Linked DNA regions of Azospirillum brasilense. Each later gene encodes a partner of the first gene's protein in a complex. Links are inferred from orthologs where the notes say so. Each region holds a gene or a part of one and is shown on either strand. Other genes may lie near its edges. The genes, in order: nusB and rpsJ.

Region 1 (11,433 bases):
TCGAGACGCTGGACGGTCTGGCCGCCAGCAACTCCGGCGACAACGCGGCGGTCGAGGCGAAGGTGCGGGAGGAGGTGCGCGAGCTGTGCCGCCGCTTCCCCATCTACCCGACCCTGTGATCATCAAGACCGACTAAGGGGAAAGGCCGGACATGCGCTGCCCGTTCTGCGGACACGAGGACACCCAGGTCAAGGACTCGCGACCGACCGAGGACAACTCGGCGATCCGCAGGCGGCGGTTCTGCCCCAGTTGCAGCGCGCGCTTCACCACGTTCGAGCGCGTCCAGCTCCGTGAGCTGACGGTGGTGAAGAGCACCGGCCAGCGGGAGCCTTTCGACCGCGAAAAGCTCCTGCGCTCCATGCGCATCGCCCTGCGCAAGCGCCCGATCGACGCCGACCGCATCGACCGGGTGGTCAACAGCCTGGTGCGCCAGCTCGAATCCTCCGGCGAGAGCGAGATCCCGTCGAAGCAGATCGGCGAGATGATCATGGTGGCGCTGCAGACGCTCGATCAGGTCGCCTACATCCGCTACGCCTCGGTCTACAAGGACTTCCGCGAGGCGTCGGACTTCAACGAGTTCGTCGAGCAGCTCGCCCCCGAAGCCCAGAACGGGTGAGGGGGCGGGCGGCGCCCATGGCGAAGCAAGCCATTCATCCCGACGATGCCCGCCACATGCGGGCCGCCCTGGCCCTGGCGGCGCGCGGGCTCGGCAACACCTGGCCGAACCCGGCGGTGGGCTGCGTCATCGTGAACGGCGGTGTGGTGGTCGGGCGTGGCTGGACCCAGCCGGGCGGGCGCCCCCACGCCGAGACGGAAGCCCTGGCCAGCGCCGGTGCCGCCGCGCGCGGGGCGACCGCCTATGTGACTCTTGAACCCTGCAATCATTACGGGAAAACCCCGCCCTGCGCTCTGGCGTTGGTGGAGGCAGGGGTGGCGCGGGTGGTGGTCGCCTGCGGCGATCCCGACCCGCGGGTCTCCGGCGGCGGGCTGGAGCGGTTGCGCGCCGCCGGGATCGCGGTGGACATCGGCGTCTGCGAGGACGCGGCCTGGACGCTCAACGAAGGCTTCTTCCGGCGCATCCAGGATGAACGCCCACTCTATACACTGAAGGCGGCAACGACGCTGGACGGGCGCATCGCCACCCACAGCGGCCAGTCGCAGTGGATCACCGGTCCGACGGCGCGGGCCTGGGGGCACCGGCTGCGCGCCACTCACGACGCGATCATGGTCGGCATCCGCACCGCGCTCGCCGACGACCCGGAACTCACCTGCCGCCTGCCGGGGCTGAGCCACCGGTCGCCCGTGCGCATCGTGGTGGACAGCCGGCTGCGCCTGCCGCTGACCGGAAAGCTGGCCGTGGGCGCGCGGTCCGTGCCGACCTGGGTGGTCACCCGCGAGGACGCGGAGCCGAGCCGTCTGGCCGTCTTCCAGGACTGCGGACTCGAGGTGATCCGCGTGCCCGCCGACTCCGCGGGCCTGCCGGATCTGGTCGAGGCGAGCGCCGCCCTGGCCCGCCGCGGCCTGACCCGCGTGCTGGTGGAGGGCGGGGCCACACTGGCGGCCTCGCTGCTGCGCGCGAATCTGGTCGACCGGCTGGAATGGTTCCGCGCCGCCTCGGTCATGGGCGGCGACGGGCTGCCGGCGGTCCATGCCTTCGGTGTGGACGGGCTGGAGCGTATGGCGCTGTTCCGCCGGACCGACCTGCGGCAGGCCGGGGATGATCTCGTGGAAAGCTACGTCCGCCGCGGTTGAGCGGTCGGGGATGTGCGGCGTCCGGCACCGTGCCGGGCGCAACAGTCCGTTGCGTGCCGCGCCGTGCGGATGAATCTTTCACACGATTGAAAACCTGCTAAATTGCCGGCCCATGTTCACCGGAATCATCACCGATGTTGGGCGCGTTCGGGCCGTGGAACGGCAGGGCGACACCCGGTTCACCGTCGAGACCGCCTTCGCTATGGAGACGGTTCCCATTGGCGCGTCCATCGCCAACAACGGCGTCTGCCTGACCGTGGTCGAGAAGGGGCCGGGCTGGTTCGCCGTGCAGGCCTCCGCCGAGACCCTGTCGAAGACGACGCTGGGCGGCTGGGCCGAAGGCACGCGCATCAATCTGGAGCGGGCGCTCAAGGTCGGCGACGAACTGGGCGGGCACATCGTGTCCGGCCATGTCGACGGCGTCGCCACGGTCGTGGAGGTCCGCGCCGACGGCGAGTCGAAGCGCTTGACCTTCGAGGCGCCCGCCACCCTGGCGAAATACATCGCCTCCAAGGGGTCGGTGGCGCTGGACGGCGTGTCGCTGACGGTGAACGAGGTCGATGGTGCGCGCTTCGGCGTGAACATCATCCCGCACACCCAGGACGCGACCACCTTCGGCGCGCTGAAGGCCGGGGATCGGGTGAACCTGGAAATCGATATGCTCGCGCGGTATGTGGCGCGGCTGGCAGGGCAGGAATGACGTCCGAGTTTCACGAGTATCTGTCGCGCCCCGAGGAGATCATCGAGGAGGCGCGCCAGGGCAGGATGTTCATCCTCGTCGACGACGAGGACCGCGAGAACGAAGGCGATCTGGTCATCCCGGCCCAGTGCGCGACCCCCGAGGCCGTGAACTTCATGGCCAAGTACGGGCGCGGCCTGATCTGCCTCGCCATGGACCAGAACCACATCGAGCGGCTGCGCCTGCCGCTAATGGCGCAGCAGAACGGCACCCGTCACCAGACCGCCTTCACCGTTTCCATCGAGGCGCGCGAGGGTGTGACCACCGGCATCTCCGCCGCCGACCGCGCCCGCACCATCCAGGTCGCCATCGACCCGACCGCCGGGCCGGACGCCATCGTGACGCCGGGCCACGTCTTCCCGCTGCTCGCCCGCGACGGCGGCGTGCTGGTCCGCGCCGGCCACACGGAAGCCTCGGTGGACATCGCCCGCATGGCCGGCATGACCGCGGCGGGCGTGATCTGCGAGATCATGAACGACGACGGCACCATGGCCCGCCTGCCGGATCTGGTGAAGTTCGCGCAGTTCCACGGGCTGAAGGTGGGCACCATCGCCGACCTGATCGCCTACCGCCGCCGCACCGAGACGATCGTCGAGCAGAAGCTGGCGGCGACGCTGGACAGCCGCTTCGGCGGGCGCTTCCAGATGTACGTCTATGTCAACAAGGTGGCCTACGCGGAGCACATCGCGCTGGTGCGCGGCGACATCTCCGGCGATGAGCCGGTGCTGGTGCGCATGCACGCCCTGTCGGTGCTGGACGACGTGTTGGGCGACCGGAGCGCCGCGCGCGACGGCGAGCTTCAGGCCTCCATGGAGATGATCGCGCGGGAAGGCCGCGGCGTCATCGTCCTGCTGCGCGAGCCCATGGCGAACAGCCTGACCGAATCGGTGATGGCGCGGCTCGAAGGCCACGACAACCCAACCCCCGCCCTGCGGGATTATGGCGTGGGCGCGCAGATCCTGCTGGACCTGGGCGTGCGCGACATGGTTCTGCTGTCGAACCGCAAGAAGTCCATCATCGGGCTGGAGGGGTACGGCCTGACCGTGCTCGGCCACCGCCCGATTCCCCTGCAAGACCAGTAACGGCCAGCCGAGCGACCCTGAGATGACCGAAAAGCCCCATCTGATGATCGTGGAAGCCCGCTTCTACGAGGACATCGCCGACGAGCTGGTGAAAGGCGCCATTGCCGAGATCGAGAAGGAGGGCGCCACCTACCAGCGCGTCTCGGTCCCGGGATGCCTGGAGATCCCGGCGGCGATCCTGTACGCCCTGCGTTCCATGGACTTCTTCACGGCGCGCAAGCGCTTCGACGGCTATGTCGGGCTGGGCTGCGTGATCCGCGGCGAGACCACCCATTACGACATCGTCTGCAACGAGAGCGCCCGCGGTCTCCAGGACCTCGCGCTGCGCTACGCGCTGGCCATCGGCAACGGCGTGCTGACGGTCGAGAACCGCGAGCAGGCCTGGGCCCGGGCTTCCGTGACGGCCAAGAACAAGGGCGGTTTCGCGGCGCGCGCCTGCCTTGACATGATCGAACTCAAGCGCCAATTCCGCCTCTATCCGCGGTGACCCCGCGGTGCAATTCCTGACAGACTGAGCATCATGAGCAACGACGACGCGGCTGGCCGCGCGAAACAGAAGCGCGGCTCCCGGAACCGGACGGGTGGCGGATCGGCCAAGGCCCGGCGCAAGGCCGCGCGCCTTGCCGCCGTTCAGGCCCTGTACCAGATCGACCTGAACCAGATCGAACCGACCGGCATCGCCGTGGAATCCGTGATCGGCGAGTTCGTCAATCACCGGCTGGGCGAGGAGATCGACGGGGCGAAGTTCGTCTCCGCCGACCCGCAGCTGTTCGCCGACATCGTCCGCGGCGCCGCGCACCGCCGGGCGGAGGTCGACGGGATGCTGGCCTCGGCGCTGGAGCCGCGCTACGCGCTCGACCGGTTGGAACTGCTGATGCGCGCCATCCTGCGGGCCGGCGCCTATGAGCTGTTCGTCCACAACGACACCCACCCGCGCATCCTCATCAGCGAGTATGTGGACGTGGCGCACGCCTTCTTCGCGGCGCGCGAACCGGGCATGGTGAACGGCGTGCTCGACCATGTGGCCCGTGCGCTGCGGCCGGACGAGCTGGCCCAGCCGGACCCGAGCCGTGACCAGTCCAGAGACCGGTAAGCCGCTCGGCGAATTCGGGCGGATCGACCGCTATTTCAGGCCGCTGGCGTCCGGTTTTCCGGGCGCCCGCGGGCTTGCCGACGACGCCGCCGTGTTCGGTGTCCCACCGGACCGCGAATTGGTCGTCACCACGGACGCCATGGTGGCGGGCGTCCATTTCTTCCCCGACGACGCGCCCGGCGACATCGCCGCGAAGCTGCTGCGCACCAACCTGTCGGACCTCGCCGCCATGGGCGCGGCCCCCTACGCCTACACGCTGGTCACCGCCCTGCCGAAGTCGGTGGGCGAGGACTGGCTCGCCGGCTTCGCGGCCGGCCTGGGGGAGGATCAGGCCCGGTTCGGCATCGCTCTGGCGGGGGGCGACTCGGTCTCGACCTCCGGCCCCATCACCCTGTCGGTGACGGCTTTCGGTCTGGTGCCGAAGGGCGGAGCGGTGCCGCGCTGGGGCGGTCGTCCCGGCGACCGCGTGTACGTCACGGGCACCATCGGCGACGCGGCGCTCGGCTTGCGGATCGCCTATGGGACGCTGGAGGTGGCCGACGACTCGGCGCGCTCCGTGCTGCTGGGGCGCCTGCGGCGGCCGGATCCGCGGACCACGCTGGGGCCGCGTCTGGTCGGGCTGGCGACCGGCTGCCTGGACGTGTCCGACGGTCTGGTCGCCGACCTCGGCCATCTGTGCGAGGAATCGGGCTGTGCCGCGCTTCTGGAGTCGGGGCGGGTGCCCCTGTCGGGCGCCGCACGATCGGTGATCGGCGACGATCCGGTGCGCTTCGCCATGGCGCTGACCGGCGGCGACGATTACGAACTGCTCTTCACCGCCGGCGAAGACGCCGCCCCTGCGCTCGCCGCCCTGTCGGCCGAGACCGGCGTGGCGGTGACCGCCATCGGCCGTCTGCTGGACGGGCCGGCGGGTGAGGTCACGGTGACCGACGCGCAGGGGGGGAGTCTCGACCTGCCGACTCGCGGCTGGGACCATTTCTGAAGGCATCATCGCTGGACAACCCCGCTTAACGCAATCGAAAGCAGGACGGCGCTAGGCTCGATCCGTTCCGTATCCGGGAAGGGATGGGTGTGATCAAGGCCGTCATATTGCTGGTTTTGGGCCTGCTGCTGCTGGGCGGCGCGGGCTTCGGCGGCTGGATGATCTACAACAAGTATTTCGTCGAGCATGAGGAGTCGGCCCCCAAGAAGGAGGAGCCGCCGCCCAAGCCGCCCACCGGCTTCGTCCGCATGGCCCCCCTGGTCGTTCCAGCCATCGGCACGCGGAAGGTCGAGCAGTTCGTGACCGTGGTCGTGACGCTGGAAGTCGTTCTCGACAAGGTTCCCTACGTCCAGGCCCGCCAGCCTCTCGTTTACGACCGTTGCCTGTCGGCCCTTTATGCGGCCGTGGACGACCGGTCCGTTATGACCGGCAACTTGGTCAATATCATTGCCGTAAAAGAAAAACTGGCCGCCGCCGCCGCGACAGTGGTGGGGGAGGGCGTGGTGCAAAATGTTCTTGTTCAGGTGGTTACACAGCGCAATTTGTAACCGTTCTTAAAAACTCCTATCCGAAAGTCAGGAGCGCCTCGGCCAAATCGCCGCGCCTATTCGAGCGTGGCCGCTGTTGCATTGTGCCCTTCTCTTCGGCATCCTTTTCGTGAACAACTCGCCCGTCATCCACCTTCGTTTGTACGGGTCGTTTTCACGACAAGGCGGTAATCGGGCCCGAAACCATAAGAATTTGGGGGAACCGATGGCAGCAGCGTTCGTCATCATCATCGCCAGCGGCCTGTTGGCCCTGGCGTACGGGTACCACGCGGGCAAGCAAGTCATGGCGGCCTCCGCCGGGTCCGACCGCATGCAGGAGATCGCAGCGGCCGTGCAGGAGGGCGCCCGAGCCTATCTGAATCGCCAGTACACCACCATCGCCATCGCCGGCGTGGTGCTTCTCATCATCCTCGGCGCGTTCCTTGGTCTGCATGTGGCCATCGGCTTCCTGATCGGCTCGGTCCTGTCGGGGGCCGCCGGCTATGTCGGGATGAACGTGTCGGTGCGGGCCAACGTCCGCACCGCCCAGGCGGCGACGCAGGGCCTGGCCCCGGCGCTGGACATCGCCTTCAAGGCGGGGGCGATCACCGGTATGCTGGTGGTCGGGCTGGGCCTGCTGGGGGTGGGTGTCTATTACGGCATCCTGACGATGATCTACCGCGTGACCGACCCGGTCGAGGTCCGCGCCGTTCTGGAGGCCCTGGTCGCCCTCAGCTTCGGCGCGTCGCTGATCTCCATCTTCGCGCGGCTCGGCGGCGGCATCTTCACCAAGGGGGCCGACGTCGGCGCCGATCTGGTGGGCAAGGTCGAGGCGGGCATTCCGGAGGACGATCCCCGCAACCCCGCGGTGATCGCGGACAATGTGGGCGACAACGTCGGCGACTGCGCCGGTATGGCCGCCGACCTCTTCGAAACCTACGCCGTCACCATCGTCGCCACCATGCTGCTGGCGGCGATTTTCTTTTCGGGCGAGGTGATCCGCCTGCTGCTCGTCTACCCGCTGGTCATCGGCGCGGTGTGCATCGCCGCGTCCGTCGCCGGCACCTTCTTCGTGAAGCTGGGCAGCAACAACAACATCATGGCCGCCCTCTACAAGGGCTTGGCCGCCACCGCGGGCATCTCGCTCGTGCTGATCCTGATCGTGACCGCGATCATGTTCGGCTTCACCCGGCCCATCCCGCTGAACGGCGGCGGCTACGTCACCGGCGGCAACCTGTTCGTCTCCTCCCTGGTCGGCTTGGGCGTGACCGGACTGCTGGTGTGGATCACCGAATACTACACCTCCACCGCCTTCCGCCCGGTGCGCAGCGTCGCCCGCGCGTCGGAGACCGGGCACGGCACCAACGTGATCCAGGGTCTGGCGGTGTCGATGGAGGCGACGGCGCTCCCCGTCCTGGTCATCTGCGTCGGCATCATCATCGCCTACGGGCAGGCCGGCATCTTCGGCATCGGCATCGCCGCGACCACGATGCTCGCCCTGGCCGGCATGGTGGTGGCGCTGGACGCCTACGGCCCGGTGACCGACAACGCCGGCGGCATCGCCGAGATGGCCGACATGCCGAAGGACATCCGCGTGACGACCGACGCGCTGGACGCCGTCGGCAACACCACCAAGGCGGTGACCAAGGGCTACGCCATCGGCTCCGCCGGCCTCGCCGCGCTGGTGCTGTTCGCCGCCTATGTGCAGGATCTGAAGCACTATTTCCCGAACGTGACGGTCGAGTTCCGGCTGGACGATCCCTATGTGGTCGTCGGGCTGCTGATCGGCGGCCTGCTGCCCTACCTGTTCGGGGCGATGGGCATGACCGCGGTCGGGCGCGCCGCCGGATCGGTGGTGGTGGAGGTGCGCCGCCAGTTCCGCGAGATCAGCGGCATTATGGAAGGCACCGCCAAGCCCGACTATGGCCGCGCGGTGGACATGCTGACCCGCGCCGCCATCAAGGAGATGGTCATCCCGTCGCTGCTGCCGGTGCTGGCGCCGGTGGTCCTGTACATCGTCATCGCCGCCATCGCCGGTCAGGCGCAGGCCTTCGCCGCCCTGGGCGCCATGCTGCTGGGCACCATCGTGACGGGGATCTTCGTCGCCATCTCCATGACCTCGGGCGGCGGCGCCTGGGACAACGCCAAGAAGTACATCGAGGAGGGGAACCACGGCGGCAAGGGCTCCGACGCGCACAAGGCGGCGGTGACCGGCGACACCGTCGGCGACCCGTACAAGGACACCGCCGGCCCGGCGGTCAACCCGATGATCAAGATCACCAACATCGTGGCGATCCTGCTGCTGGCGATCCTCGCCCAGATCGGTTGACCCAGATTGGTTGTTAAAGCGGATTGCGATCCGCTTTGGACCGCGACGGCGGTCCCGGCCGCACATGCGGCCGAAGCCCGCCGGCAAGTGAGGCGATGTGAGTCTAAAGCGAATGGAAGTTCGCTTTAGGGGATCGGCCGATCCCGGATCGGCTCCAAAAGAAAAGCCCCGCGGAAGCGGGGCTTTTCGTGTCTCTGCAGACCGGCTGGTGTCAGCGTCCCGGGCCGCGGTTGCGCGAGTCCTTGGCGGAGAAGCGTCCGACGTTGCCGAGCATCTGTTCGAGGAAGCTCATCTCGCGCCCGGCGGTCGGCGTGCTGCGATCGACGATGTCGATCCGCTGGCCGTCGGTGGCGTCGAGCTGCTTCATCTCCTTCACCACGCCGGCGTCGTCGAAATGGACGACGACGACGCGGCGCTCCATCACGCTCGGCTCGAAGAAGGCGACCTTCTCGGTCTTCTGGCCGATGTAGTACCAGACATTCTGGTCGAAGGTTCCCACGGAGGTCGGCGTGCCGAGAATGTCCGCCACATCCTCCCGCCGCGACTGGCCGGCCTTGATCTCGGCGATGCGGTCGGGGTCCGCCATGTTGCCGCGGGTCGCCACGGTGGGCGAGCACGCGGAGACGGCGAGACCCAGAAAGACGAAGGCGCACAGCGCCGAAGGAATCGATCTCGTCATGGTGCTCAGGCTATGATGGCGCGGGCGGACCGCCGGACCCTTGCGGCAGGCCGGACTCCGCCCGCAATGCCGCGACAATCGCATCGCGCGGTTTGTCCTGTCAACGAAACTCCGAGCGAGAGAGAAACCGTGCTTGACCGCCTGTTCCGGCGTCGGCGTGAAGCCCGCGCCGTCGCCGATTTCTATCTCACCATCGCGGCGCAGGCCCGACAGCCGGCCTTCTACCGTGACCTTGGCGTTCCCGACACGCTGGACGGTCGCTTCGACATGGTGGTGCTTCACGTCTTCTTGGTGATGCGCCGCCTGAAGGGGCAGGGGGCCGCGGCGGCGGACCGCTCGCGCCTGCTCTTCGAGGCGATGATCGACCATTTCGAGAAGTCGCTGATGGAGCAGGGGGTGGGCGACAGCGGAGTCGGGCGGCGCATCAAGACCATGGCCCGCGGCATCGCCGGCCGGATCGAGGTCTACGACCGCGCGCTCGCCGCCGAAGACGGTGACGCGGGCGGTGCGGCCTTGGAGGTCGCGCTCGACAACAATCTTTATGGCACCGTATCGGAGGTGCCGCCGCGCCAACTGGCCGCCCTGGCGGCCTATGTCCGGCGTGAGGCCGCCGGGCTGGAGGAACAGCCGCTGGAGTCGCTCATGGCCGGTGAGGTCCGCTTCGGCCCGCCGCCCGGCGCCGGGACGGAATGACCGATTCCGTCGAGTCTCTATCTTCCATGGGGCTCGGCAATTGGACTTGCCTTTCCGGGCGTCCGAATTCATCTGACACTGAGAGGAAGGCGCCCGCCGCAGAACGGGCGCTGTGACAAGGAACTGCCCGACATGCGCAACACGTCCCAACACGCCGCCGGCCCCGCTCCGGAATTCTCGCGCATCGTCCGCGCCGACGCCGTCCATCGCGACGGCGATCTGATCGAGACCATCGAGGCGACGGAGGCCGAGCGCAAGGCTCTGGCCGAGCGGTTCGAACTGGAGGGCATCGGGCGGCTGACCGCCCGGGTCCGCCTGCGCTCCGTGCGCGGCGGCCAGATGGTGCGAGTCGAAGGGGAGGTGGAGGCCGACGTGGTTCAGACCTGCGTCATCACGCTGGAACCGGTGCCCGCCCAGGTGTCCGACCGGTTCGGCGCGCTGTTCGCGCCGGAATCGATGGTCCCCGGCGAGGAGGACGAGATCGAAATCGACCCGAACATCGCCGAGGAGGATATCCCGGAGGCCATGACCAACGGGCGCATCGACATCGGCGAGTTGGCCGCCCAGCATTTGTCCCTGGCGCTCGACCCCTATCCTCATGCAGAAGGCGTGGCGTTCGACGGATACAGCGAAGGCGAAGACGAGGAGGAGGGCTTGGCCCCCGCCGCCGATGATGCCGGCGCCAATCCGGAGAAGCCGAACCCGTTCGCCGCGCTGGAACGTCTGAAACGACAGAATTGAGGGCGGAACGGGCTTGCCCTTCGGGGGCAATTGCCGTATTGAATGCCGCTCGCGTCAGGCGGCCCCTCTTCGGGCCGCCTTTTACAATGAAGAGAGTTTACGGCCATGGCTGTTCCGAAGAAGAAGACCTCCAAGTCGCGCCGCAACATGCGTCGCTCGCACCACGCTCTCCCGACCTCGTCCTACGCCGAGTGCTCGAACTGCGGCGAGCTGAAGCGCCCGCACCATGTCTGCGGCTCTTGCGGTCACTACGACCAGCGCGAAGTGGTTCAGAGCGCTCCGGCGGCCTGATGGCGGTTTGGTTGGCCGCCCTACGTCCTAGCCAGGGAGCCTGTCCGCGGTGAGCCAGCGCCTGACCATTGCCCTTGATGCCATGGGCGGTGACAAAGGACCCGACATGGTGATTGCCGGGGCGGATATCGCCCGCGAGCGTCACCCGCAGGTGCATTACCTGCTGTTCGGGGACACCGCCCGCATCGAGCCGCTGCTTGCGCAGCGGCCCGCCTTGAGAGCGGTGGCCGAGGTGCGCCACACCCCGGACGCCGTGGCCGGCGACGCCAAGCCGTCGGTCGCGCTGCGCGCCGGGCGCCAGTCGAGCATGCGTCTTGCCATCGATTCGGTGGCGGGCGGGCAGGCTGCCTGCGTGGTGTCCGCCGGCAACACCGGCGCGCTCATGGCCATGGCCAAGTTCGTGCTGAAGACGATCCCCGGAATCGACCGTCCGGCGATCGCCTCCTTCTTCCCGACCCTGCGGGGGGAGAGCGTCATGCTCGACCTCGGCGCCAACACCGAATGCCAGCCCGAGAACCTCGTGCA
Region 2 (11,319 bases), 440 kb from region 1 along the record:
CGCCCGCTCGGAAAACACCATGACCGAGCGTCTGTCGGGTGAGCTGCTGGATGCCGCCAACCAGCGTGGCACCGCTGTGAAGAAGCGCGAAGACACCCATCGTATGGCGGAAGCCAACAAGGCCTTCTCGCACTACCGCTGGTAAGGCACCCACCGGCCCAGGTGCTTGTCATGCCCCGTTCCCATCCCCTGAACCGTTACCGCAACATCGGCATCATGGCTCACATTGATGCCGGTAAGACCACGACCACCGAGCGGATTTTGTACTACACTGGAAAGTCGTACAAAATCGGCGAGGTGCACGAGGGCACCGCGGTGATGGATTGGATGGAGCAGGAACAGGAACGGGGCATCACCATCACCTCCGCGGCCACGACCTGCTTCTGGCGCGACCACCGCATCAACATCATCGACACGCCGGGCCACGTCGACTTCACCATTGAAGTCGAACGCAGTCTCCGCGTGCTCGACGGCGCCGTTGCGGTGTTCGACGCCGTTGCCGGGGTGGAGCCTCAGTCCGAGACCGTGTGGCGGCAGGCCGACAAGTACGGCGTGCCCCGCATGTGTTTCGTCAACAAGCTGGATCGCACCGGCGCGGACTTCTTCCGTTGCGTCGACATGATGAGGGAACGGCTGGGCGCCTTCCCGCTCGTCCTCCAGCTTCCGATCGGGTCCGAGGCCGGTTTCGTCGGCGTCGTCGATCTGGTCGCCATGCGCGCCATCGTCTGGAAGGAAGAGACGCTGGGCGCCGAATTCTATTACACCGACATTCCGGACGCCCTGAAGGACGCGGCGGCGCGCCACCGACAGGCGCTGCTCGACGCTGTGCTGGAACTCGACGACGCGGCCATGGAGGCCTATCTCGAGTCCGGTCAGGAGCCGTCCGAAGACACGCTCAAGGCCTGCATCCGCAAGGGCACAATCGGCTTGCGCTTCGTGCCGGTCCTCTGTGGATCCGCCTTCAAGAACAAGGGCATCCAGCCGATGCTCGACGCCGTGGTGGACTATCTGCCGGCTCCCGTGGACGTCGGGGCGGTCAGAGGACATCGCGTCGGCAGCCCCGAGACGGACGAGCGCGCACCGGACGACGCCGCTCCCTTCTCCGCGCTCGCCTTCAAGATCATGAACGATCCCTTTGTCGGGTCGCTGACCTTCGTGCGTGTCTATTCGGGCACCGTCGCCTCCGGCACCGCCGTGCTGAATCCCGGCAAGGACGAGAAGGAGCGCATCGGCCGCATGCTGCTGATGCACGCCAACAGCCGGGAGGAGATCGACGAGGCCTACGCCGGCGACATCGTCGCCTTCACCGCGCTGAAGAGCACGACGACCGGCGACACGCTGTGCGATCCCGCCAAGCCCATCGTCCTGGAGCGGATGGAGTTTCCGGAACCGGTCATCGAGGTGGCCGTCGAGCCGAGATCCAAGGCCGACCAGGAAAAGATGAGCATGGCGCTGTCCCGCCTCGCCCAGGAGGACCCGTCCTTCCGCGTGACCGTCGACCATGAGAGCGGTCAGACGATCATCAAGGGCATGGGCGAACTGCATCTGGAGATCATCGTCGATCGCATGAAGCGGGAGTTCAAGGTGGATGCCGACGTCGGCGCGCCGCAGGTGGCGTACCGCGAGACCATCACCAGGACCGCCGAGATCGACTACACCCACAAGAAGCAGACCGGCGGCACCGGTCAGTTCGCCCGGGTCAGGCTGGTCTTCGAGCCGTTGCCCGCCGGCAGCGGCTTTGTCTTCCGGAACAAGGTCGTCGGCGGCGCCGTGCCCAAGGAGTTCATTCCAGGCGTGCAGAAGGGGCTTGAGGCCTCGCTGCACAACGGCGTGGTCGCGGGCTTCCCGGTGATCGACCTCGAGGTGGCGCTGGTCGACGGCGCCTTCCACGACGTCGACTCCTCGGTGCTGGCCTTCGAGATCGCCACCCGTGCCGCCTTCCGCGACGGCATGCAAAAGGCCGGCCCGATGCTTCTGGAGCCGATCATGAGGGTTGAGGTGGTGACGCCCGAAGACTACATGGGCGACATCATCGGGGACCTGAACAGCCGCCGGGGCCAGATCACTGCCATGGACCAGCGGGGCAACGCCCGCTCGATCCAGGCGATGGTGCCGCTGGCGTCGATGTTCGGTTATGTGAACACCCTGCGCTCGATGAGCCAGGGACGCGCGCAGTACACGATGCAGTTCGACCACCACGAGCCGGTGCCGCAGACGATTGCGGAGACCATCCGCGCCAGGATGGCCTGAAACCGCTGGAACGACAAAGAGACGGAGAGCACACACCATGGCGAAGGCAAAGTTCGAGCGGAACAAGCCGCACTGCAACATCGGCACGATCGGCCACGTCGACCACGGCAAGACGTCGCTGACGGCGGCGATCACGAAGGTGCTGGCCGAGAGCGGCGGCGCGACCTTCACCGCCTACGACCAGATCGACAAGGCGCCGGAAGAGAAGGCGCGCGGCATCACGATCTCGACCGCCCACGTCGAGTACGAGACGACCAACCGCCACTATGCCCACGTCGATTGCCCGGGCCACGCCGACTACGTGAAGAACATGATCACGGGCGCCGCGCAGATGGACGGCGCGATCCTGGTCGTGTCGGCCGCCGACGGCCCGATGCCGCAGACCCGCGAGCACATCCTGCTGGCCCGCCAGGTCGGCGTGCCGGCGCTGGTGGTGTTCATGAACAAGGTCGACATGGTCGACGATCCGGAGCTGCTCGAGCTGGTCGAGATGGAGGTGCGCGAGCTGCTGTCCTCCTACCAGTTCCCGGGCGACGACATTCCGATCGTCAAGGGCTCGGCGCTGTGCGCTCTGGAGGACCGTTCGCCGGAGATCGGCCGTGACGCGATCCTCAAGCTGATGGCCGAGGTCGACCAGTACATCCCGCAGCCGGAGCGTCCGAAGGACCGTCCGTTCCTGATGCCGATCGAGGACGTGTTCTCGATCTCGGGCCGCGGCACGGTGGTGACCGGCCGCGTCGAGCGCGGCATCGTCAAGGTCGGCGAGGAAGTCGAGATCGTCGGTCTGAAGACCACGGTCAAGACCACGGTGACCGGTGTGGAGATGTTCCGCAAGCTGCTCGACTCGGGTGAGGCTGGCGACAACATCGGCGCGCTGCTGCGCGGCACGAAGCGTGAGGACGTCGAGCGCGGCCAGGTTCTGGCCAAGCCGGGCAGCATCACGCCGCACACCACCTTCAAGGCCGAGGCCTACATCCTGACGAAGGAAGAGGGTGGCCGTCACACGCCGTTCTTCACCAACTACCGTCCGCAGTTCTACTTCCGCACGACCGACGTGACGGGCATGGTGAAGCTGCCGGAAGGCACCGAGATGGTGATGCCGGGCGACAACATCTCCATGGAAGTCGAGCTGATCGCTCCGATCGCCATGGACGAGGGCCTGCGCTTCGCCATCCGTGAGGGTGGCCGTACGGTCGGCGCCGGCGTCGTCGCCTCGATCATCAAGTAAGGTTGTCTTTTGCGAAGGGGGCCGGCCCGCGGGCCGGCCCCTTTTTGCATGGCCGATCCGCGATAATGCGGCGTGACGCGCCGAGCCGGGCCGATCCCGTCATCCTCCTGTCACAAGGGGGAAAATGTGGGTTGACACCGGGGCGCCTAGGGCATACACGTTACGCCCTCTGGAATTTGGGTTGGTAGTAGGCACGTCCGGCCTAGACGCAGCCCGATCACGAACGGCACCGCAAGCTCCACTTGCACCGGTTGCTGCCAGGAACATCCATCCGCATTGCGATGCGGGGGATGTTCTTTTTCGTATCGGCCGTCAGATCGGACAGACGAACCGCCGCCCACCGCTTCGGTGAGCCGGCGCAGGTTCGCCTGCCGCCGCGGGTCCCCGGGGGACAGATTTTGGGGTGCCGGTGGCGCAGTCGCGTCACCGAAACGAGGTGCAAGGGACGTTTGGACATGGACAGCCAGAACATCCGCATCCGCTTGAAGGCGTTCGATCATCGCGTGCTCGACCAGTCGACCAGCGAGATCGTCAACACCGCCAAGCGGACCGGTGCTCGGGTGCGGGGCCCGATCCCGCTGCCGACGCAGATCGAGAAGTTTACGGTGAACCGCTCGCCGCACGTCGACAAGAAGTCGCGCGAGCAGTTTGAAATCCGCACCCACAAGCGTCTGCTCGACATCGTCGATCCGACGCCGCAGACGGTGGACGCGCTGATGAAGCTCGACCTCGCTGCCGGTGTGGACGTCGAGATCAAGCTCTAATTCGTTGCTGTTGAGGGACCTCTCCCTCTGAGGATGTCCCTGGTCAGGAGATAAAGAACAATGCGATCCGGTTTGATCGCGCAGAAAGTCGGCATGACCCGCGTCTTCACGGACGACGGGCAGCACGTGCCGGTGACTGTGCTGAAAGTCGACAGCTGCCAGGTCGTCGCCGTTCGCACCGAGGACAAGGATGGCTACACCGCCGTCCAGCTCGGCGCAGGCGCCATCAAGGTGAAGAACGTCACGAAGCCGCAGCGCGGGCATTTCGCCAAGGCGCGCGTCGAGCCCAAGCGCAAGCTGGTCGAGTTCCGCGTCGATGCCGACGCGCTGATCGAGGTCGGCGCCGAGCTCTCGGCTGCGCATTTCGTCCCGGGCCAGTTCGTCGACGTCACCGGCACCTCCATCGGTAAGGGCTTCGCCGGTCCGATGAAGCGCTGGAACTTCGGTGGTCTGCGCGCGACGCACGGCGTGTCGGTGTCGCACCGCTCGCACGGTTCGACGGGTAACCGCCAGGACCCCGGCAAGGTCTTCAAGAACAAGAAGATGGCCGGTCATCTCGGCGACGAGAAGGTCACGGTTCTGAACCTGAAGGTCGTGTCGGTCGATGAGGACCGCGGTCTGATCTTCCTCAAGGGTGCCGTTCCGGGCGCCGAGGGGGCTTGGCTCCGCATCCGCGACGCGGTGAAGAAGAAGGCTCCGGAAGGTCTGCCGTTCCCCGCCGGGATCAAGGCTGCGCCGGCCGCTGAAGCCGCCGCCGAGCCGCAGGAGTGATGGCCATGAAGGCGACCATTAAGAACCTGAACAACGAGACCGTCGGCGAGATCGAGCTGGCCGACGAGGTCTTCGGCCTCCCGTCCCGCACGGACATCCTGGCCCGCATGGTCAACTGGCAGCTGGCCAAGCGCCGCGCCGGCACGCACAAGACCAAGACGATCAGCGAGATCTCCGGCACCGGCAAGAAGCCGTACCGCCAGAAGGGGACCGGCCGCGCCCGTCAGGGTTCCATGCGTTCCGCGCAGTTCCGCGGCGGCGCGACCATCTTCGGCCCGGTTGTCCGCTCGCACGAGCACGACCTGACCAAGAAGGTCCGCAAGCTGGCCCTGAAGACCGCGCTGTCCACCAAGGCCGCGGAAGGCAAGCTCCTGGTCCTCGACGCCGCTTCGGCCGAGACCCACAAGACCAAGGAACTGGCTGTCCGTCTCGCCTCGCTCGGCCTGACCTCGGCTCTGATCATCGATGGCGCCAACCTGAACGAGAACTTCGCTCGGGCCTCGCGCAACATCCCGCTGATCGACGTGCTGCCGGAGCAGGGCGCCAACGTCTACGACATTCTTCGCCGCGATACGCTGGTCCTGACCCGCAACGCGGTCGAGCAGCTGGAGGCTCGCCTGAAATGAGCAAGCAGTCGAAACCTGCGGTGAGCCAGGAGCGGATGTACGACCTCATCCTGGCTCCGGTGATCACCGAGAAGTCGACGATGGCGTCGGAGCACAATCAGGTGACGTTCCGCGTGCCGCTGTCGGCGTCCAAGCCGGAGATCAAGGCGGCGGTCGAGGGGCTGTTCAACGTGAAGGTGACGGCGGTCAACACCCTGGTTTCCAAGGGCAAGACCAAGCGCTTCCGCGGCACCATCGGCCGTCGCTCGGACTTCAAGAAGGCCGTCGTGACCCTCGCCGAGGGGAACAAGATCGACGTGACCACGGGCATCTGAGCGGGAGTGTGATCCGATGGCTCTGAAGCAATATCGCCCAATTACGCCGTCGCTCCGCCAGCTGGTCATCGTCGACCGCTCGGAGCTGTGGAAGGGCAAGCCGGTCAAGACCCTCACCGAGGGCCTGACCAAGTCCGGCGGCCGCAACAACACCGGCCGCATCACCGCGCGCCGGATGGGTGGCGGTCACAAGCGCGTCTACCGTCTGGTGGACTTCAAGCGTCGCAAGTTCGACGTCCCGGCGACGGTTGAGCGCCTGGAGTACGATCCGAACCGCACGGCCTTTATCGCCCTCATCAAGTATGAGGACGGCACCGTCTCGTACATCCTGGCGCCGCAGCGCCTGAAGGTGGGCGACACGGTCATCGCCGGCGAGAAGGTGGATGTGAAGCCCGGCAACGCCATGCCGCTGAAGAACATCCCGGTCGGCTCCGTGCTGCACAACGTCGAGCTGAAGCCCGGCAAGGGTGGTCAGCTGGCCCGTTCGGCCGGCACCTACCTGCAGCTGGTCGGCCGCGACGGCGGGTACGCCCAGCTGAAGCTGCCCTCGGGCGAGCTTCGCGTGGTCCGCGGCGACTGCATGGCCACCCTGGGTGCCGTGTCGAACCCGGACAACATGAACACCAACAAGGGCAAGGCCGGTCGCAGCCGTTGGCTGGGCATCCGTCCGTCCGTCCGTGGTGTCGCCATGAACCCGATCGACCACCCGCACGGTGGTGGTGAAGGCCGCACCTCGGGTGGCCGTCATCCGGTCACGCCGTGGGGCAAGCCGACCAAGGGCAAGAAGACTCGTCACAACAAGAAGACGGATGGCCTGATCCTGCGCCGCCGTCATTCGAAGTAAGGAGGGCGGACGATGGCACGCTCCGTTTGGAAGGGCCCGTTCGTCGACGGCTACCTGCTCAAGAAGGCGGACAAGTCGCGGGCCTCGGGCCGCAACGAGATCATCAAGATCTGGTCGCGCCGCTCGACGATCCTGCCGCAGTTCGTGGGTCTCACGTTCGGCGTGTACAATGGCCACAAGTTCCTGCCGGTTCTGGTGACCGAGAACATGATCGGCCACAAGTTCGGTGAGTTCGCTCCGACGCGCACCTTCTACGGGCACGCGGCGGACAAGAAGGCGAAGAGGAAGTAAGCCATGGGCAAGCCCTCCAACCCCAGCCGTATCGCGGAGAACGAGGCCATCGCCTCCAATCCGATGATCCGCACCAGCCCGCGCAAGCTGAACCTCGTCGCCCAGCTCATCCGGAACAAGGATGCCAGCAGCGCCGTGGCCGAGCTGACCTTCTCCAAGCGCCGCATCGCCGGCGAGGTGAAGAAGGTCCTCCAGGCCGCGATCGCCAACGCCGAGAACAACCATCAGCTCGATGTGGACCGCCTGTACGTCTCCTCGGCGACGGTCGGCCGCGCCCTGGTGATGAAGCGCTTCCACGCCCGCGCCCGTGGGCGCGGCGCGCGGGTCGAGAAGCTGTTCTCCAACCTGACGATCATCGTGCGTGAGCGCGACGCCGCCGCTGCCGAAGGGGCCGAGTAAGATGGGTCAGAAAGTCAATCCGATCGGGCTGCGCCTCGGCATCAACCGGACCTGGGACAGCCGTTGGTTCGCCAAGCGCGACTACGCCAACCTGCTGCACCAGGACCTGAAGCTGCGCGGCTATCTGCAGGGTCGCCTGCAGCAGGCCGGCTGCTCGCGCGTCGTCATCGAGCGTCCGGCCAAGAAGGCCCGCGTCACCATCCACTCGGCCCGTCCGGGTGTGGTGATCGGCAAGAAGGGCGCGGACATCGAGAAGCTGCGTTCCGAGCTGTCGAAGATGGCCGGCGGCGAGGTGAGCCTGAACATCATCGAGATCCGCAAGCCGGAGATCGATGCCAAGCTCATCGCCGAGAACATCGCCAGCCAGCTCGAGCGTCGCGTGGCCTTCCGCCGCGCCATGAAGCGCGCCGTGCAGTCGGCCATGCGTCTGGGCGCCCAGGGCATCCGGATCAACTGCTCCGGTCGTCTCGGCGGCGCCGAGATCGCCCGTCTGGAGTGGTACCGCGAGGGCCGCGTTCCGCTGCACACCCTGCGTGCGGACATCGACTACGGCACCGCGACCGCGAAGACCACCTACGGCACCTGCGGTGTCAAGGTTTGGGTCTTCAAGGGCGAGATCATGGCGCACGACCCGATGGCGCAGGACAAGCGCATGGGCACCGAGCCGGTGTCGACCGATGGCGAGCCGCGGCGTGAGCGTCGCGAGCGTGGTGACCGTGAGGAGCGTGGGGGCCGTGGTCGCGGCGACCGTGACCGCTCCGAGCGGGCTGACCGCTAGTAAGGGGCACGAGCGATGCTTTCTCCGAAGCGTACCAAGTACCGCAAGGCCCACAAGGGCCGCATCCACGGCAACGCGAAGGGCGGCACCCAGCTGAACTTCGGCTCCTTCGGCCTCAAGGCCCTGGAGCCGGAGCGCATCACGGCCCGTCAGATCGAGGCGGCCCGCCGCGCGATCACCCGTGCCATGAAGCGTCAGGGCCGCGTGTGGATCCGCGTGTTCCCGGACCTGCCGGTCTCCACCAAGCCCGCCGAAGTCCGCATGGGTTCCGGTAAGGGCACGCCCGAGTACTGGGCGGCCCGCGTTCATCCCGGCCGCATCCTGTTTGAGCTGGACGGCGTGCCCGCGGATGTGGCAAAGCAGGCGTTCGCCCTGGCGGCCGCCAAGCTGCCGATCAAGACCAAGCTGGTGACCCGCCTCGGCGGCGGTGAGGAGGTGGCGGCATGAAGCCCGTCGACGTTCGTGCGAAGAGCACCGAGGAGCTGAACGATCAGCTCCTCCAGCTCAAGAAGGAACAGTTCAACCTGCGTTTCCAGCGGGCCTCCGGCCAGCTGGAGAACACCGCGCGGGTGCAGGTGGTGCGTCGCGACATCGCGCGCATCAAGACGATCCTCGGCGAGCGTTCGCGCTCGGCCGAAGCCGGCAAGTAAGGAGGGCTACCTATGCCTCGCCGCGTTCTGCAGGGCACGGTGGTCAGCGACAAGGGCGACAAGACGGTTATCGTCCTGGTCGAGCGCCGCGTCATGCACCCCGTGTACAAGAAGTTCATTCGTCAGTCGAAGAAGTACGCCGCCCACGACGAGGGCAACCAGTTCAAGGTCGGCGATACCGTTTCGATCATCGAATGCCGCCCGATCTCCAAGCGCAAGCGCTGGACGGTCGTGCTTGAGTCCGCCGCCGTTAGCGGCGCCGCGTAAACGGAAGGGTACAAACCATGATCCAGATGCAAACCAACCTGGAAGTCGCCGACAATAGCGGGGCGCGCCGGGTGCAGTGCATCAAGGTGCTTGGCGGGTCCAAGCGGAAGGTGGCCACCGTCGGCGACGTCATCGTCGTCTCGGTCAAGGAGGCCATTCCGAAGGGTCGCGTCAAGAAGGGCGACGTGCATCGCGCCGTCATCGTCCGCACCGCGAAGGAACTGCGCCGGGAGGACGGGTCCGCGATCCGTTTCGACCGCAATGCCGCCGTGCTGATCAACAAGCAGGGCGAGCCGATCGGCACGCGTATCTTCGGGCCGGTCACTCGTGAGCTTCGCGGCAAGAAGTTCATGAAGATCATCTCGCTGGCGCCGGAGGTGCTGTGATGGCCGCGAAGATCAAGACCAAGGACAAGGTCGTCATCCTTGCCGGTAAGGACAAGGGCAAGACCGGTGAGGTCCTCAAGGTCATCCCGGCGGAAAACCGTGTCGTCGTGCAGGGCGTGAACGTGGTGAAGAAGCACCAGCGTCCGAGCGCCACCTCGCAGGGCGGCATCGTTGAGTTCGAGGCGCCGATCAACGTCTCGAACGTTGCTCATGTCGACCCCAAGGACGGCAAGCCGACCCGCGTCGGTTTCAAGATCCTTGAGGATGGCCGCAAGGTGCGTGTCGCCAAGCGGTCCGGCGAAGTCATCGACGTGTGAGGACCGGACCAATGGCTGCACGTTTGAAGGAAGTGTACGACTCCAAGATCCGCGCCGCGCTCAAGGCTGAGTTCGGCTACGCGAACGATATGGAAGTTCCGCGGATCGAGAAGATCGTCATCAACATGGGTGTCGGCGAGGCTGTCGGCGACTCCAAGAAGATCCAGAATGCGGTGAGCGAACTGACGGCGATCAGCGGCCAGAAGCCGATCGTCACGAAGTCCCGCAAGTCGATCGCGCAGTTCAAGCTGCGTGAGGGCATGGCGATCGGGTGCAAGGTCACGCTCCGCCGTGACCGCATGTACGAGTTCCTGGATCGCCTGGTCACGATCGCGTTGCCGCGTGTCCGCGACTTCCGCGGCATCCCCGGCAACAGCTTCGACGGCCGTGGCAACTATGCCATGGGCGTGAAGGAGCAGATCATTTTCCCGGAGATCGACTACGACAAGATCGATCAGATCCGCGGCATGGACATCATTTTCGTCACCTCGGCGAAGACCGACAAGGAGGCCAAGGCTCTCCTGAAGGCCTTCGACATGCCGTTTGTGGCCTGATTGGCTGGAGCACGACCCCATGGCTAAGACCAGTGCCATCGAGAAGAACAAGCGTCGCACCAAGCTGGTGAAGCAGTTCGCCAACAAGCGTGCCCGCCTGAAGGCCATCGCCTCCGATCGCTCCCTCCCGCCGGAAGAGCAGTTCGCCGCCCGCCTCAAGCTGGCCGAGCTGCCGCGCAACTCGTCGAAGGTGCGCATCCGCAACCGCTGCGAAATGACCGGCCGTCCGCGGGCGTTCTATCGCAAGTTCAAGCTGTCCCGCGTCACCCTCCGCGAACTGGCCTCGACCGGCCAGATCCCGGGGATGGTGAAGTCGAGCTGGTAAGGAGGGTCGGAGAATGTCTTTGAGCGATCCGCTCGGCGATATGCTGACCCGCATCCGCAACGGTCAGCACGCCCGTATGTCTGTTGTGCAGAGCCCGGCGTCGAAGCTGCGCAGCAACGTGCTTGAGGTTCTCAAGCGCGAGGGTTACATCCGCGGCTACTCCGAGGAGGAGCTGCGCCCCGGCATCAAGAACCTGAAGATCGAGCTGAAGTATCACGAAGGCGAGCCTGTCATTAAGCAGATCGCCCGCGTGTCGAAGCCCGGCCGCCGCGTCTATTCGAAGATCACCGATCTGCCCCGCGTCTTCAACGGCCTCGGCATCGCGATCCTCTCCACGCCGCGCGGCGTGATGTCGGACAATGAGGCCCGCGCCGCCAACGTCGGCGGTGAAGTCCTCTGCCGCGTGTTCTAAGGGGGACCCTTCGATGTCGCGCATTGGAAAGCATCCCGTGCCGGTTCCGGCTGGTGTTGACGTCTCCGTCAACGGCCAGCAGGTGTCGGCCAAGGGCAAGCTGGGTTCGCTCAGCCTGACCCTCATCGACGACATCACGGCCA

What was found.
Region 2: the proteins of nusB (region 1) and rpsJ are in contact, whole or in part, in a solved structure (PDB 3D3B), measured with the Escherichia coli proteins. The link is inferred for Azospirillum brasilense from one-to-one orthologs.

The regions. Positions count from the first base shown.
Region 1 is NZ_CP032345.1:321,072-332,504, reverse strand. The notes cover bases 2,923-5,879. They hold nusB (transcription antitermination factor NusB), read left to right. Parts: upstream 2,923-4,093; coding sequence 4,094-4,666; downstream 4,667-5,879. Other genes in these bases: D3869_RS01725 (hypothetical protein), read left to right, coding at 5,732-5,879; thiL (thiamine-phosphate kinase), read left to right, coding at 4,644-5,648; D3869_RS01740 (6,7-dimethyl-8-ribityllumazine synthase), read left to right, coding at 3,596-4,060; ribB (3,4-dihydroxy-2-butanone-4-phosphate synthase), read left to right, coding at 2,923-3,573. In the rest of the region: glyA (serine hydroxymethyltransferase), read left to right, coding at 1-119; transcriptional regulator NrdR, read left to right, coding at 152-616; bifunctional diaminohydroxyphosphoribosylaminopyrimidine deaminase/5-amino-6-(5-phosphoribosylamino)uracil reductase RibD, read left to right, coding at 634-1,752; D3869_RS01750 (riboflavin synthase), read left to right, coding at 1,865-2,452; more of ribB, read left to right, coding at 2,449-2,922; more of D3869_RS01725, read left to right, coding at 5,880-6,196; D3869_RS01720 (sodium-translocating pyrophosphatase), read left to right, coding at 6,402-8,504; D3869_RS01710 (outer membrane protein assembly factor BamE), read right to left, coding at 8,716-9,183; D3869_RS01705 (ubiquinol-cytochrome C chaperone family protein), read left to right, coding at 9,313-9,876; D3869_RS01700 (YceD family protein), read left to right, coding at 10,009-10,617; rpmF (50S ribosomal protein L32), read left to right, coding at 10,723-10,908; phosphate acyltransferase PlsX, read left to right, coding at 10,958-11,433. UniProt on the Escherichia coli protein: Part of the processive rRNA transcription and antitermination complex (rrnTAC). The complex forms an RNA-chaperone ring around the RNA exit tunnel of RNA polymerase (RNAP).
Region 2 is NZ_CP032345.1:759,861-771,179, reverse strand. What follows is about bases 2,745-5,587. They hold rpsJ (30S ribosomal protein S10), read left to right. Parts: upstream 2,745-3,933; coding sequence 3,934-4,242; downstream 4,243-5,587. Other genes in these bases: rplD (50S ribosomal protein L4), read left to right, coding at 5,019-5,587; rplC (50S ribosomal protein L3), read left to right, coding at 4,303-5,013; tuf (elongation factor Tu), read left to right, coding at 2,745-3,478. In the rest of the region: rpsG (30S ribosomal protein S7), read left to right, coding at 1-145; fusA (elongation factor G), read left to right, coding at 172-2,250; more of tuf, read left to right, coding at 2,288-2,744; more of rplD, read left to right, coding at 5,588-5,639; D3869_RS03870 (50S ribosomal protein L23), read left to right, coding at 5,636-5,953; rplB (50S ribosomal protein L2), read left to right, coding at 5,970-6,797; rpsS (30S ribosomal protein S19), read left to right, coding at 6,810-7,088; rplV (50S ribosomal protein L22), read left to right, coding at 7,092-7,487; rpsC (30S ribosomal protein S3), read left to right, coding at 7,489-8,265; rplP (50S ribosomal protein L16), read left to right, coding at 8,281-8,712; rpmC (50S ribosomal protein L29), read left to right, coding at 8,709-8,915; rpsQ (30S ribosomal protein S17), read left to right, coding at 8,928-9,182; rplN (50S ribosomal protein L14), read left to right, coding at 9,200-9,568; rplX (50S ribosomal protein L24), read left to right, coding at 9,565-9,885; rplE (50S ribosomal protein L5), read left to right, coding at 9,897-10,439; rpsN (30S ribosomal protein S14), read left to right, coding at 10,459-10,764; and 2 more genes. UniProt on the Escherichia coli protein: Involved in the binding of tRNA to the ribosomes. Part of the processive rRNA transcription and antitermination complex (rrnTAC). The complex forms an RNA-chaperone ring around the RNA exit tunnel of RNA polymerase (RNAP).